Regions from separate parts of the Kocuria sp. SM24M-10 genome, predicted to be linked through region 3. Evidence: riboswitches for the same ligand, from Rfam matches in the RefSeq annotation. Region 3 holds a riboswitch; each other region holds the start of a gene.
The links. A riboswitch is a leader RNA that binds a small molecule or an ion and turns the genes downstream of it on or off. The one in region 3 is predicted to bind cyclic di-AMP.
Positions count from the first base shown of each region.

Region 1 (5,034 bases), on a different contig from region 3:
CGAAGGGGGAGGCCTCGGCCCAGGCGTAGACCAGGTCGGAGGACTCCTTCGTGCGGGCCGCCGCCCAGGCCATGCCGCCCCGGTCGTTGAGCCAGCGCAGCTGCTCGTCCAGCATCACCAGCGTGGCCAGCGCCGGGGTGTTGTAGGTCTGGTCCTTGCGGGAGTTCTCCAGGGCCGTGGTCAGCTTCAGGAAGTCGGGGACCCAGCGCCCGGAGGCGCCGATCCGCTGGATCCGCTCGATCGCGGCGGGGGAGAAGGCCCCCAGCCACAGCCCGCCGTCGGAGCCCAGGTTCTTCTGCGGGGAGAAGTAGTAGACGTCCGCCGCGGAGAGGTCCGCGGCCATTCCGCCCGCCGCCGAGGTGGCGTCGACCAGCACCAGCGCCTCGTCCGCGATGCCGGCGGGCCGGAGCACGGGGGCGGCCACCCCGGTGGAGGTCTCGTTCTGGGGCCAGGCGTAGACGTCCACGCCGTCCTCCGCCCGCGGCTCCGGACGGGTGCCGGGCAGGGACTCCACCACCGAGGAGGCCTCCAGGAACGGCGCGGCGTCCGTGGCCTGGGCGAACTTGGCGCCGAACTCGCCGAACACCAGGTGCTGGGCCTTGGCCTCGACCAGCCCGAAGACGGCGGCGTCCCAGAAGGCGGTGGCCCCGCCGAGGCCGAGCAGGACCTCGTGGCCCTCGGGCAGACGGAGGAACTGCGCCAGGCCCTCGCACACCGAGCCCACGAGCCGCCGGACCGGGGCCTGCCGGTGGGAGGTCCCGAGCAGCCCGGCCCCGGCCCGGGCGACGGCCTCGACCTGCTCCGGGCGGACCTTGGAGGGCCCGGCGCCGAACCGGCCGTCGGCCGGGAGCAGGTGCGGGGGGATGGTGACGTGTGCGGACAACGGGTGCTCCCTCATGACGGACGTGCGGCGGGCGGCGGGCGCGGCGGTGGTGCAGGGGCGTGCACGGCCGGGCCCCGGCCCATTCTGCCCCACCCGGACCCGGGCCCCGCCGCGGCCCGGTCCCCTCCGCGGCAGGGGACCGCGGACTAAGCTCGTGCGGGAAGACCGGACCGGGCGGGATCCCCGGGGACGGACGGCCGGACGAAGGATGACTGAGGCATGAGCGATCTGATCGACACCACGGAGATGTACCTGCGGACCGTGCTCGAGCTCGAGGAGGAGGGCATCACGCCCATGCGGGCGCGCATCGTCGAGCGCCTCGACCACTCCGGGCCCACCGTCTCGCAGACGGTGTCCCGGATGGAGCGCGACGGACTGCTGACGGTGGGGGCCGACCGCTCCCTGGTGCTCACCGAGCTGGGCCGCGAACGCGCGGTGCAGGTGATGCGCAAGCACCGTCTGGCGGAGCGGCTGCTGGCCGACGTCATCGGACTGGACCTGGCCCAGGTCCACGACGAGGCGTGCCGCTGGGAGCACGTGATGAGCGAGCAGGTCGAACGGCGGCTGGTGGACCTGCTGCACAGCCCCCGATACTCCCCGTACGGCACGCCGATCCCGGGCCTGGCCGCACTGGGCGTCGAGGACAGCCCCTCGGCGGCGGGGCACCCCTCCCTGCTGGAGGCCGCCCGCGCGGATCCGGAGGCGACGCACACCGTGGCGCTGCTGCCGGAGGTGGTGCAGGCCGACGCCGCGCTGCTGGGCGTGCTGAGCGACGTCGGCGTGCTCACCGGGGCCGTCGTTCGGGCCCGCGTGGAGGGCCAGCGGGTGCGGATCGAGGTCGCCGAGACCGGCCGGTCCGCGGAGATCGACCTGCGCACGGCCGGGGCCATCCGGGTCCTCGCCGTCTGAGCGCCCGTCGGGTCGTGCCCGGCCCGGGGGCAGGTCACGGGACAGGTCACGAGACAGGTCACGGGGCCCTGCGCGAGACCCGGCCACCCTTGTGGGGACGTTCACAAGGCACTTTCGGCCAGTTCGGCCGGACCGTGCCCCGCCGGCGGCGAATGCCCTGGTGAGCCGCGGGTTCAGGGGTGCCCGGACCCTCGCTCCACCGTGCGCGGCCGGATCGCACTGATAGTCCGGAACGACATAATCCACAGGTTTTCGTCCGGTCCGAGATGCAATTCCGTGATCGGCCGTGATCAAAACGTGACACTTCCGTAACCGGTCATGTATTGTTCAACCCGTGCTGATCACTGGTCGGATCGGCATCCTCGTGCACATCGCCGAATTCTGCCGGTGCCCGGGGCCCATGCACAGAAACTGCTTGGCAGAAGCGGGGGAACCATTTCCGGTCCCGGTGATCCGGGGCCTTGGGGTTAAGTCGCCGGAGCGCATGCGCTCCGCGGCCGGGTGTCTCCCACCCGAATCCGACAGCTCACCTCGTAGGCAAAGGGAGGAACACACCCATGGCTATTTTCAAGCAGAACACCGCCCGCCACCGCGCCGAGACCACCTCGAACGCCGTGCGCAACACCACGATCGCCGCCGCCGCCGGCGCCGCGATCGTCGGCTCCATCGCCCCGGCCCAGGCCTACGCCGAGATACCCGCGGCCTCCGGTGCCGCCTACTCGGCCCCGGCTCCGGCCGCCGCCTCGCTGGCCTCCTACACCTACCAGGCCCCGGCCCCCGCCGCCTACCAGGCCCCCGTCGCCGCGCAGCCCGCCGCCCCGGCCTACCAGGCCCCGGCCCCCGCCGCGCAGCCGGCGGTCTCCACCGCGAGCGTGACCCCGCAGGCCAACGCCACGACCGAGATCACCGCGGCCGCCGGCGGCATCGTGGGCACCGCCCAGCAGGGCATCGGCTCCGGCTACGTCTACGGCGGCACCGCCTTCGGCGCCTGGGACTGCTCCGGCTTCACCCAGTGGGTCTTCGCCCAGAACGGCATCGACCTGCCCCGCACCACCTGGGCCCAGTTCGCCGCCGGCACCCCCGTGTCCAACCCGCAGCCCGGCGACCTCGTCTCCCAGAACGGTGGCGGCCACGTGGGCATCTACATCGGCGGCGGCAAGATGATCTCGGCGCTGAACCCCTCGCAGGGCACGCAGATCCACTCCGTCAACGCCATGCAGCTCGACGGCTACTACCGGATCGGCTGATCCGGCTCGTCTCCCGCGGAGACCCCAGGGTCCCCGCGGGAGGCACCCGGTCCCTCCCGGACCACCCGGACCCGCACTCCCGGGTCCCCCCCCCCCGCACATCCGTCCTCCCCGACGCCGTGCGCCCCGTCCGCCTTCGGACGCCCTCCTCCGTTCCCCCCGCCGTGCGCGGCCCTCCGCATCCGGACGGCCGCGCTGCCGGAGATCGATCACCCCGCGCGCCTGCGCGCGGGGTGATCCGTGCTGTCACCGCAGTCTCCCGGCAGGTTCGCCCGGCCCTCCAGAAAGCCTGCTGAAACCCCCATGACTCGTGACCTGAACTCCTCGACCGGCGTCGCCTCCCTCCTGACCGGCCGGGCCCGCACCGTGGCCGCCGTCGCCGCCCTCTCCGGCCTGGCGCTGGCCACCACCGTCTCCGCGCACGAGGCCCCGGCCCAGGAGGCCGCCGCCGACGCCCCGCTGTCCGCCGTGGCCGCGGCGACCCCGTCCGCCGCCCCCACCGTCTCCCTCGCGCCGGTCGCCCACGTGACGAAGGCCCAGGACGAGTCCGAGAAGAAGCAGGCCGAGAAGAACGAGAAGAAGGCGGCCGAGAAGAAGGCGGAGCCCGAGGCCCGCGAGACCGTCCAGCGGCCGGCAGCGACGCCGGCGGCGCAGCCGGTCGTCGCCCCGGCCCCGCAGCCGGCCGCCCCCGCCGTGCAGGCCGCCCCTGTCGTGGCCCCCGTGGCGCAGCCGGCGTCGAAGGCCGTGGCCGCCCCGAAGCCCGTGGCCGCCCCGAAGCCCGCCCCGGCCCCGCAGCCGGCCGCCCCCGCCGTGCAGGCCGCCCCGCAGCCGGCCGTGAAGCAGGCCCCTGCGCCGAAGCCGGCCGTCCAGGCGGCCCCGGCGGCCGAGCGCACCGTCGCCCCGCAGAGCTCCGCCTCCGGCAAGGGCGCCACCATCTCCTCGGCCGCTCTGGGCCAGCTCGGCGTCGGCCAGGACTGCACGGCCCTGGTCACCAACGCCCTGCGCGCCGCCGGCATCAACCACCACGGCTGGCCGGCCTCCTATCTGAGCCTCGGCACGCAGGTCTCCGCCGGCCAGGCCAAGCCCGGCGACCTCGTCTACTACGCCGACGGCGGCATGGGCTCGGCCCACATCGGCGTCTACATCGGCGGCGGCAAGGCCGTGCACGGCGGCTGGAACGGCGGCACCACGGTCATCGACAGCGTCAACGTGGGCTCCGGCCCGATCTACGTCCGCGTGCGCTGACCGCACGCGAGGACATCGGTTCGGGTGCGCGGATCCTGGTCGGCCAGACAGGTTCCGCGCACCCGCTGCTCGTCCGGCGGCCGCCCGCCCACCGTGCCCGGTGCGCGCCGCCGACCGGTCCGGCCACTGCCCGGCCCGCGTCGCCCGGCGCCGATAGACTGGGCCCATGGCCACCGACCTCAGCCGCAACGCCCGCACCAGCCTGGACCGTGAGTACGCCTACATGGCCTACGGCATGATCGGCGGCGCCGTGCCCGGGATCGTGGTCGGCCTCGTGGTGGCCGCGTTCGTCGGCCACGCCGCCATGTGGCTGTCCGTCTTCGGCGGTGTCGGCATCGTGCTGGGCCTGGTCACCGGGCTCCTGCTCCACCGGCGGCACCGCGCCGCGGGCGAGCTGGACGATCCGCAGGGGGGCCCAGCAGCGCGGGAATGACGTGCTCCCGGAGCAGCGGCGCCAGATCGGCCGGCAGCGCGGCGGGCGAGACGTCGTCCAGCGGCTGCCACCGCAGCTCCTCGATCTCCGCGCGGGCCTCCGGGCGCCCGGTGAGGGGCGCGGTGAAGACCGTGGAGCGCACCCACGTGGCGGTCTCGTTCGCGGCGGGGGCCTCGAACTCTCCCAGCAGGCGGAGCTGCCCCGGGCGCAGCGCCAGTCCCACCTCCTCGGCCGTCTCCCGCACGGCCGCCTCGGCGGGGGACTCGCCCGGGTCGAGCTTGCCGCCCACCAGCATGAACCGGTCCGTGCCCCGCTTG
Region 1 covers NZ_LDNX01000030.1:5,398-10,431, reverse strand. Annotated here, with positions in the region: gene serC (phosphoserine transaminase) at 1-898, opposite strand, end outside; gene ABL57_RS03425 (metal-dependent transcriptional regulator) at 1,103-1,792, shown strand; cyclic di-AMP (ydaO/yuaA leader) riboswitch at 2,155-2,344, shown strand; gene ABL57_RS03420 (C40 family peptidase) at 2,350-3,039, shown strand; gene ABL57_RS03415 (C40 family peptidase) at 3,343-4,284, shown strand; gene ABL57_RS03410 (hypothetical protein) at 4,451-4,717, shown strand; partial or broken gene ABL57_RS22620 (NUDIX domain-containing protein) at 4,635-5,034, opposite strand, start outside.
Region 1: another riboswitch for cyclic di-AMP. It lies ahead of ABL57_RS03420 (C40 family peptidase); the one in region 3 lies ahead of ABL57_RS22660 (C40 family peptidase).

Region 2 (5,034 bases), on a different contig from region 3:
ACCTCGTCGTCGACCACCAGGACACGTCCGGGAGAGGGAATGGACATGACGCCTCCGTGGGTTCGTGGGGGTTGGGACGATTTCCCTGAAATGGAGTCTCCGATCGTGGTTCAGATGACGGATCCTTCACGAGGTTCACCCTTCCTCATTGCGCATCCAATCGTCTGCAGGTCCAGGTTGGCGACCGCTGTCATGGAAGATCTCGAGGTTCCCGGCGCCCCGATCATGGCGACCCACCAGGAGACGGGCGCTTGAGCCCCTTCGCGGGGCTCCTCGTGGCAACCACACGGCTCAGGTCTCCCTGCCCAGATTGGGGCTGGTTTTCCCGCGCCGTGGCCCTGCTCCTGCACATCTGGAGGCAGCCTTCGACGGGGTCCGTGGTGGCCTACGGGTGTCGGAGCGCAATGCACTGGTAGGTGGACACAAGGGCGCGTCCAACTGTGGAAGGCAGGGACATGCCCCCGGCCAGGGCAAAGTGTTGCTGGTGGAGTGTGTCGTGCAGACCACTTGCGTGGAGCGAGCGGGGGACTGGTGTCAGCTTTCTCGGGTGGCGATGGCGGCGTCGTCGACCGGGGACTGCTGCGGGGACTCCGCCGCCAGCTCCGGGTGGTGCAGGTCCAGGGCGGGACGCTCGGAGCGGATCCGCGGCAGCGAGGTGAAGTTGTGCCGCGGCGGCGGACACGACGTCGCCCACTCCAGCGATCCGCCGAACCCCCAGGGGTCGTCCACCTCGACCTTCGTGCCGTGGCGCCAGGTCGTGTACACGTTCCAGAAGAACGGGATCATCGACACGCCCAACAACATCGCCCCGATGGTGGAGATCTGGTTCATCCAGGTGAAGTCGTCCTCCGGCAGGTAGTCCGCGTAGCGGCGCGGCATCCCCGAGACCCCCAGCCAGTGCTGGATCAGGAAGGTCATGTGGAAGCCCAGGAACAGCAGCCAGAAGTGGATCTTGCCGATCCGCTCGTTGAGCATCTTGCCGGTGAACTTCGGCCACCAGAAGTAGAACCCGGCGAACATGCCGAAGACCACGGTGCCGAAGAGCACGTAGTGGAAGTGGGCGACCACGAAATAGGAGTCGTTGAGATGGAAGTCCAGTGGCGGGGACGCGAGGATCACCCCGGTCAGACCACCGAAGAGGAACGTGAACATGAAGCCCAGCACCCACAGCATCGGGGTCTCGAAGGTGATCGAGCCCTGCCACATGGTGCCGATCCAGTTGAAGAACTTCACCCCGGTGGGAACGGCGATCATCATGGTCATGAACGCGAAGAAGCTCAAGAACACCGTACCGGTGACGTACATGTGGTGAGCCCACACCGTCACCGACAGCGCGGCGATGGCGATCGTGGCGAACACCAAGCCCTTGTAGCCGAACAGCGGCTTGCGGGAGAACACCGGGATGATCTCGGAGACGATGCCGAAGAACGGCAGGGCGAGGATGTAGACCTCGGGGTGGCCGAAGAACCAGAACAGGTTTTGCCACAGCACCGGCCCACCGTTGGCGGGGTCGAAAATATTGCCACCGAGGGTGCGGTCCATGCCCAGCGCGAACAGCGCGGCAGTGAGTGGGGGGAAAGCCATGATCACCAGCAGCGAGGTGATGAGCACGTTCCAGGTGAACAGGCCCATCCGCCACACGGTCATGCCCGGGGCGCGCATCGCGATGATCGTGGTGATGAAGTTGACCGCGCCCATGATCGTGCCGAAACCGGACAGGATGAGCCCGAACACCCACAGGTCACCCCCCACGCCCGGGGTGAAGGACGCGTTGGACAGCGGTGCGTAGGCGTACCAGCCGAAGGAGGCCGCGCCCTGCGGGGTGAGAAAGCCGGCGGTGGCGATCAGGGACCCGAACAGGAAGAACCAGAACGCCAGGGCGTTCAGCCGCGGGAAGGCGACGTCGGGGGCCCCGATCTGCAGCGGGACGATGACGTTGGCGAAGCCGACGAACAGCGGGGTGCCGAACATCAGCAGCATGATCGTGCCGTGCATGGTGAACAGCTGGTTGTACTGCTCCTTGGTCTCCAGGATCTGCATACCTGGGGCGAACAGCTCGGCACGGATCAGCAGCGCCATCACACCGGCGATGCAGAAGAAGCCGAAGGAGGAGATCAGGTACATGTACCCGATCGTCTTGTGGTCGGTGGACGTGAGCCAGTTGACGACCATCCGTCCCTTGGACCGCGGCACGACCACCGGTGCAACCGCGGGACGTTCCTCGGCGGTGTACTCGTAGATAGCCATGCGACCTCCTCAGGCCTCCCGTACTTCGAACCTCGGTCACCGTAGCGCACCCAGCGGGGACCCACCGGTGTGAATCTTCCACTGAAATTCCCAGGAATCTCCCCAAATGCTCACCCCTGAACATGAGAGACCAGGCATCATTCCCCGGCACCACAGGACAATTCAGTCCGCGCGGCCGTGGGCCCACCGCCGCGTCCCGTCCCACCTCATCTTCTTTACCGTCGTCTCTTCACGGGAAGATGCCAGATAAGTATCTGCTGAGCATCAGGACTTCATCGAATATTGATTATCTCTATACGTGATCTATACACTCCCGAATCGGATTGTGATTGTTCCGTAATAGACCTGTTATTGTGCACGGTGTGCCGGTTGCTGATCCGCTCGGCATCCCCGTGGCACATCGCCGAGTTCTGCCGGTGCCCGGGGTTCCTGAAGAGAAATCGCTTGGCAGAAGCGGGGAAACCATTTCCGGTCCCGGTGTGCCGGGGCCTTGGGGTTAAGTCGTTCAGAGCGCGTGCGTCCTGAACGGCCGGGTGTCTCCCACCCGAACCCGACAGCTCACCTCGTAGGCAAAGGGAGGAACCCACCCATGTCGCTTTTCAAGCAGAACACTGCCCGCCACCGCGCCGGGACCACCTCGCGCGCCGGGCGCACCACCGCCATCGCCGCCGCTGCTGGTGTGGCCGTGATGGGCTCCATCGCCCCGGCCCAGGCCTACGCCGAGATCCCCGCCGCCTCCGGGTCCTCCTATGCGGCTCCGGCCGCAGGGATGGCCAATCTGGCCTCTTACACCACCCAGGCCCCGGTCACCGCGCAGCCCGCCGACCAGGCCCCGGCCCCGCAGCAGGGCGCCGCCACCTCGAGCGTGAGCCCGCAGTCCACCGCCATCACCGAGATCGCCCCGGCCGCCGGCGGCATCGTGGGCACGGCCATGCAGGGCGTGGGCACCGGCTACGTCTGGGGCGGGACCTCTTTCGGGGCCTGGGACTGCTCCGGGTTCACCGGGTGGGTCTACGCCCAGAACGGCATTGACCTGCCCCGCACCAGTTTCCAGCAGATCGCCGCCGCCACCCCGACTTCCACCCCGCAGCCTGGGGACCTGGTGTCTCAGAACGGTGGCAACCACATCGGCATCTACATCGGTGGCGGCAAGATGGTCTCGGCGCTGAACCCGACCCAGGGCACCTTCGTCCACTCCGTCAACGCCATGCCCCTCGACGGGTACTACACCTACCGCTGAGCCGGACTCGCTGCTGCGGTGGCGGCCGGTCGTTGCCGGACCATCCATCGAGTGTGGAGTGCCCCGACAGGATCCTCGCCGGTGAACCTTCGGGGCACTCCGCGCCTGGATGCAGTCTTGAACAGTCGCGACGATCCTGCCGCCCTGCGCTCGGCAGGGAATCTGTGCGCGGATGTCGACCTTGCTGTACGGCCCCGGAAAGTACGCATGGCCTTGCCTCACCTCCCGCTGGATACGGGCAGCACTCTTCCCGCCCGGCAGGGGCATTGGAGCGACGGCCGCCCGGGGTGCGGTGATGGCTCGGGGGACGGGGATGTCGCAGTGGCGGACGGCACCCCCGTCCGCTCTCACCGTAAGAATGCAAGCTGGACATTGCCCGATCATCCAGGGGAGCCCCATCTCATTTGATACAGCTTCTACTGTACGGTTAGTGCATGAGGATCTTGTCCCCGGTCGAGGTGATGTCTCGCTTCGGCAAAGCACTGGCCGATCCCACCCGGGCCGCGGTGCTGCTGCAGCTGCAGCAGGGCCCGGCGGTGCCTTCGGAACTGGCGGACCGGATCGGGGTGAGCCGTCAGACCCTGTCCAACCATCTGGCCTGTTTGCGTGACTGCGGGCTGGTCGTGGGCGTGCCGGCCGGGCGCAACGTGCGCTATGAACTCTCGGACCCGAAGCTGACCCACGCGCTGGAAGATCTGCTGGGCACCATCCTCACCGTCGAGTCGGTGTGCCAATGCAGGACGCCCGAGTGCGCCGCTGCGGACCGCACCGATGACGCCACCACCCAGGAGATCCCGGCATGAGCGCGGAGCACCACCACGCCCACGCCACCATCGGGCGGCGGGGCAAGCTGGCGGTGGTCTTCGCCATCACCGCCACGATCATGGTCGCCGAGATCATCGGCGCGGTGATCTCGGGCAGCCTAGCGCTGCTGGCCGATGCCGGACACATGCTCACTGACTCGGCCGGACTGCTGATCGCCTTCACCGCTGCGACCTTGGCTCTGCGACCGGCCACGGAGAAACACACCTGGGGTTACCAGCGCGCTGAGATCGTCGCCGCGGCCGCCCAAGCGTCCGTGCTGCTGGCCGTGGGCGGATTCATCGCCGTCGAAGGGGTGCGCCGGCTGTTGGAGCCACCGGAGGTCGAGTCCACGGCCATGCTCTGGTTCGGAGTGATCGGCCTGGTCGGCAACGTCATCGGCCTGGCCATCCTCGCCTCCGGGCGGGGGGAGAACCTGAACATGAAGGCCGCGTTTCTGGAGGTGGCCAACGACGCCCTGGGCTCGGTGGCGGTGATCGTCTCCGCGATCGTCATCGCCACCACCGGGTGGACCCGGGCGGATGCGATCGTGTCCTTGTTGATTGCCGCCCTGATCGTGCCCCGGGCTCTGATCCTGCTGCGCGACACCATTGAGGTCCTGATGGAAACCACCCCGAAGGGCCTGGACCTCGAGCAGGTCCGCACCCGCCTGGAAGCCCTGCCGCACGTGGTGGGTGTGCACGACCTGCACGCCTCAAGGATCGACTCCGACACCCCGGTGCTCT
Region 2 covers NZ_LDNX01000148.1:30,906-35,939, forward strand. Annotated here, with positions in the region: gene ABL57_RS18050 (response regulator transcription factor) at 1-47, opposite strand, end outside; gene ctaD (cytochrome c oxidase subunit I) at 535-2,247, opposite strand; cyclic di-AMP (ydaO/yuaA leader) riboswitch at 2,639-2,831, shown strand; gene ABL57_RS18060 (C40 family peptidase) at 2,837-3,487, shown strand; gene ABL57_RS18065 (helix-turn-helix transcriptional regulator) at 3,922-4,290, shown strand; gene ABL57_RS18070 (cation diffusion facilitator family transporter) at 4,287-5,034, shown strand, end outside.
Region 2: another riboswitch for cyclic di-AMP. It lies ahead of ABL57_RS18060 (C40 family peptidase); the one in region 3 lies ahead of ABL57_RS22660 (C40 family peptidase).

Region 3 (5,034 bases):
GCCTCCTACCTGCTGCGCCCCTTCGGCCTGCAGGGCTCCGCCGTGTGGGTGGCGGTGCTGGCGGTGGTGGCCATCGCGGCCGCCGCCCTGGTCAACCTGGTGGGCAACCGGTGGGTGGAGCGCTCCGCCACGGTGACCGCGGCGGTCAAGATCGTGGGGATCGCCGTGCTGGCGGTCGCGGGCATCCTCGCGGCAGGGGTGTCCTCCCTGGGCAGGCTGTTCACCGCCGCCGACCGCACCCCACCGGAGGCGGGGTGGCCGGGCTTCCTGGCAGGGGTCACCCTGTGCATCCTGGCGTACAAGGGCTTCACCACGATCACCAACCAGGGCGCGGACCTGCAGCAGCCGCAGCGCAACATCGGCCGCTCCATCATGATCTCCATCGCCCTATGCACCGTGCTCTACCTGCTGATCACCGTCGCGGTCACCGGCAGCCTGACCGTGCCGCAGATCGTGGCGGCCCGGGACTACGCCCTGGCCGAGGCGGCCGAGCCGATGTTCGGCGCCTGGGGTGTGACGCTGACCGTGGTGATCGCCGTCGTCGCGACGCTGTCGGGACTGGTCGCGAGCCTGTTCTCGGTCTCGAAGCTCTACGACATGCTCCGCGACATGGGCCAGGCCCCCGGGCTGCCGGGGCAGGAGGGTCACCAGTCCCTCTACATCACGGCCGGGCTGGCGATGCTGATGGCCGCGTTCTTCGACCTGTCCCAGATCGCCTCCCTCGGCGCCATCCTGTACCTGGCCATGGACATCGCCATCCACCTCGGCATCCTGCGCCACCTCAAGGACGATGTCGGGGCCAAGCCCTGGATCCCCGGGATCGCGATCCTGCTCGACGCCGCGGTGCTCGTGCCGTTCGTGCTGCTGAAGGCCCAGTCGGACCCGTTCACCCTGGTGGTCACCGCCGTGGTGGCCCTGATCATCGTCGTCGCACAGTGGGTCGTCGTCCGCCGGCGCGACGGGGCGAACAGCACCGGGCAGCAGCCCCACACTCACCCCTGAAGCCGGTCGCGCGACCGGCTCACGGTGAGGGGCCCGTCGGTGGACGGGCCCCTCACCATGAGCGTGCTCGTTCAGTTCTGGCCGGCCAGCCAGGTGCGGAAGTCCGCGATCTGCGCCTGTTGCGCGGTGATCCCAGCGCTGGAGGCCACCCGCAGCTGAGCATGATCAGCGCGGGACTGCAGCTCGAGGAACTCGACGATCCCGCCGTTGTGGTGCGGGATCATCTTCTGCACGAAAGCGACGTCGAAGTCCTCGCCAGCCTCAACAGCGGCCAGTTCTTCGACCATCATCCGGGTCTCCTCCTCCAGGATCTTCATCTCCTCCTGTGCTTCCTCCGGGGCCTGAGCCTTGGCCTCTTCCGGGGTCAACCCGTACCACTCCTCCAACCAGGTGGTGAACTGGTCGATCTGGTGCTGCTGGCTGGCGATGATGTTCTCCGCGTGGGTGCGGATGTCCGGGCTGGTCCCGCGCTCGAGCTCCAGCTGGGCCATCTCGATCGCGGCCTGGTGGTGGCCAATGATCTCGGCCAGGAAAGTGACCTCCAGCTGCTCGCCCTCCAAACCGGCCAGGGTCTCACCGAATTCGTAGGCGGTCGGGGAGGTGGGATCGGGGCCGAGCATGTCCTCCGGGGCCTGATCCTGGGCGTGGGACGAGACCGGGGTGGTCACCTGTCCGTGGGCGAACACTGGGGCGCTGGCCCCGCCCCACAGGGCCGTGGCGACGACAACGGTGGAGGCGGCGGCCGCCGTGCGACGGCCAGGGAACTGGATGGAACGCATGATGATGTCTCTCTTCCGCAATGAAGGAGCTCGACCCCGAGGTGCCGGCTCGGTCATCAGCCCCGTACCCTGCGCGTGAACAAACCGCGCGGGCAGAGCTGTACTGAACAAGGGGCGGGGGGAAGAGGGAACCCGCATCCGGGCACGCCCGATCAGCCCATCAGGCTCCTCTTTCACCGACGGAGGCCGGTCATCGGCGTCCGTGGGTCAGCGCGAGTCTGGGCTCAGCCCAGGGAGGCGACCAGTGCCGCACAGGCGGCCTCGCAGCGACGGCAGGCCTCAGCACAGATCCGGCAGTGCTCGTGCATGTCCGCGTGCTGCTCGCACTCATCAGCACACGCCTTGCACGCCATCTGGCAGACCCGGATCGCGTCCAAGGTGATGTTCGCGTCGTAGCCGGTGTGCCGGGAGAGCACCCGCCCGGTGGCCTCGCACAGGTCCGCGCAGTCGAGATTGGTGCGGATGCACTTGGTCAGCTCGGCGACCATGTCCTCGGACAGGCAGGCATCGGCACAAGCGGTGCAGGTCTGGGCGCACTCGAAGCAGGCCTCGATACAGGCCGCCAGCTTGCCCTGGTCCACTCCCCCGAGGTCCTTCGGGTAGGTCTCCAGCATCGCGCTCACGTGATGGGTCATGGCTTGCTCCTTCGTCGGTTCGGTCGAGGAGACGAACCGGCCGGAGCCAGCCCGCCATGTCATCGACAGTAAACTGCCGATTCTGTGTGACGCGACCCGAAAGCTTGAAGATTTGATGAAGATCAACGCCTCAAGAATCCGCGATCCCGCCTCACTACCTGGCCTCTACATCGGTGCAGCGGGCTGAATATGGAGATTTCATGAAGAAACCCTGCCCTAAGGCCTCGGAAGGGCACTTCCGAAGCCCTCCCAAACTGTGAGCCACCTTGAAAATCCTCCCCAACAATCTTGGTGCTGGCCCGGCCCGCGCTGAAGACTGCGCATGGTTGCAGAGCCCTGTCGCTGTCGGCTGCGTCCAGCGAAACGCGCGCCACCATGCCATGTGTCCTAGTCAGAGCGCTTTGAAAGACCGGTGTGAGCTACGCGACGGGTCCTGCTGCGTGACGGTTTCACTTCCTCGGGGCGTATTTTTCCGAGGCCGGAATCACAGCTTCCCGCTCCCGACTGAGGAGAGAATCCAGGCCGTGACCTAAACGTGACACTTTCGTTATGGATGGGCTACTGTCCACTGTGTGCCGATGACTGATCCGGTCGGCGCCCTCGTGCACATCGCCGAATTCTGCCGGTGCTCGAGGTTCCTGAAGAGATATCGCTTGGCAGAAGCGGGGGAACCATTTTCGGTCCCGGTGATCCGGGGCCTTGGGGTTAAGCCGGCAGAGCGCGTGCGCTCTGCCGGCCGGGTGTCTCCCACCCGCATCCGACAGCTCACCTCGTAGGCAAAGGGAGGAACTCACCCATGACTGTTTTCAAGCGCCACGCTGCCCGCCACCGTGCCGAGACCACCTCTCACGCCGTGCGCAACACCACGATCGCTGCCACCGCCGGTGCGGTGCTCATCGGCTCCATCGCCCCGGCCCAGGCCTACGCCGAGGTCCCCGCAGAGACCGCCCCCGCCTACGCGACCCCCGCGTCCGCACTGACGACTTACACCTCGGCGGCCTCCCAGCCCGCGGCCGCCCCGCAGACCGTCTCCACCGCCTCTTCCCAGGCCCCGGCCGCGCCCGAGCAGGCTACATCGGCCGTGGCGGTGTCCACCCAATCGGCGGACATCACCGAAATTACCGGCGCCTCCGGGATCGTGGGCACAGCGATGCAGGGAGCCGGCACCGGTTACGTCTGGGGCGGCACGGACTTCGGCGCCTGGGACTGCTCCGGCTTCACCCAGTGGGTCTACGCCCAGCAGGGCATCGACCTCCCCCGCACTAGCCAGCAGCAGTGGGCGGCCGGCACCCTGACCACCGACCCGCAGCCTGGCGACCTCGTCGTCCAGAACGGCGGGGCCCACATCGGGATCTACCTTGGTGGCGGCAAGATGATCTCCGCGCTGAATCCCACCCAGGGCACCTTCGTGCACAGCGTGAATGCCATGCCGACGGTCGGCTACGTCACCTTCCGCTGAGCCAACCCTCCGTCCGCCACGAATGCCGCTCGTGGCGGGCGGCGGGTGTGCCCCCCACCTGATCAGCATCCAGGATCGGTCGGTCAGAACCGGAGATGCCTGCACCCATCCACCGCCGGGGAACACCCCGATCTGGCCGCCTGATGGGCCCGCTCTTGAAGGTTCAGTGAAGATCTACCGCCCAGCCCTCCCAGCCCGGCGAAGCCAGCTGCGGCGGGGCTACCGTGGATGGATCGGTCCGCCTCGACCCGAGGCTGAACAGAGCAAACACCACGATGTGCAGGTCCAGTACGGGCTGCTGCGAAAGAGAGATTCGTCATGACGTCGACGTTCAAGCACCTGGCCGCCGGGACGGCCCTGGCGCTGGCCCTCAGCGGTGCCGGGGCGACCGCGGCGGTCGCGTCCCCGACGCACCAGCCTGCCTCCGCCTCCGCACAGACGGGCGCTGAGCGGCACATGAACCACGACCGCCACTTCGCCGTGATGATGGTCCCCCACCACCAAGGTGCCACCGACATGGCCGAGCTGGCCCTGCAGAAGTCCGAGCGTCCCGAAATCCGTGACCTGGCGGAGAAGATTATCGAGGCCCAGACCGAGGAGATCCAGCAACTGGAAGCAGCGGCCCAGCGGCTGGCCGCCGAGAACACCCCGGGACACCACCACCATGGACACGGCCACCACCACGGCCACGGGCACCACGTCCACGGCCATGGCCATGGCGGCCATGGCCAGAGCATGAATGCCGACATGCAGGGCGCCATGATGGGCGAGATGGACGGCATGGACGGCATGGACGGCATGAGCCTCGAAGAGCTGGCGAAACGGTCCGGGGATGAGTTCGACAAGGCCTTCCTCGAAGAGATGATCGCCCACCACCAGATGGCTCTCGAGATGGCCGAGATGGAGCTGCAGATGGGCACCGACCCCGAGTTGCGAGCCATGGCGGAGAAGATGATCGAGGACCAGCAGGCGGAGATCGAGCTCATGCAGGGCTGGTTGGAGGAGTGGTTCGCGGCCTGATCCAGGACCACGAGCTGGGCCGTCATCGACTGGAACGGGCCGACACCGGGATGTCATGGTCCCCGTCGACCCGTTCCAGCCAGTCCAGTCCAGTGCGGTGATCCCCGACGCGGCACCCGATGGGCGCGCACCCTTCGCG
Region 3 covers NZ_LDNX01000072.1:10,526-15,559, reverse strand. Annotated here, with positions in the region: gene ABL57_RS08700 (APC family permease) at 1-1,002, shown strand, start outside; gene ABL57_RS08695 (DUF305 domain-containing protein) at 1,074-1,781, opposite strand; gene ABL57_RS08690 (four-helix bundle copper-binding protein) at 2,006-2,416, opposite strand; cyclic di-AMP (ydaO/yuaA leader) riboswitch at 3,017-3,207, shown strand; gene ABL57_RS22660 (C40 family peptidase) at 3,213-3,875, shown strand; gene ABL57_RS08680 (DUF305 domain-containing protein) at 4,194-4,895, shown strand.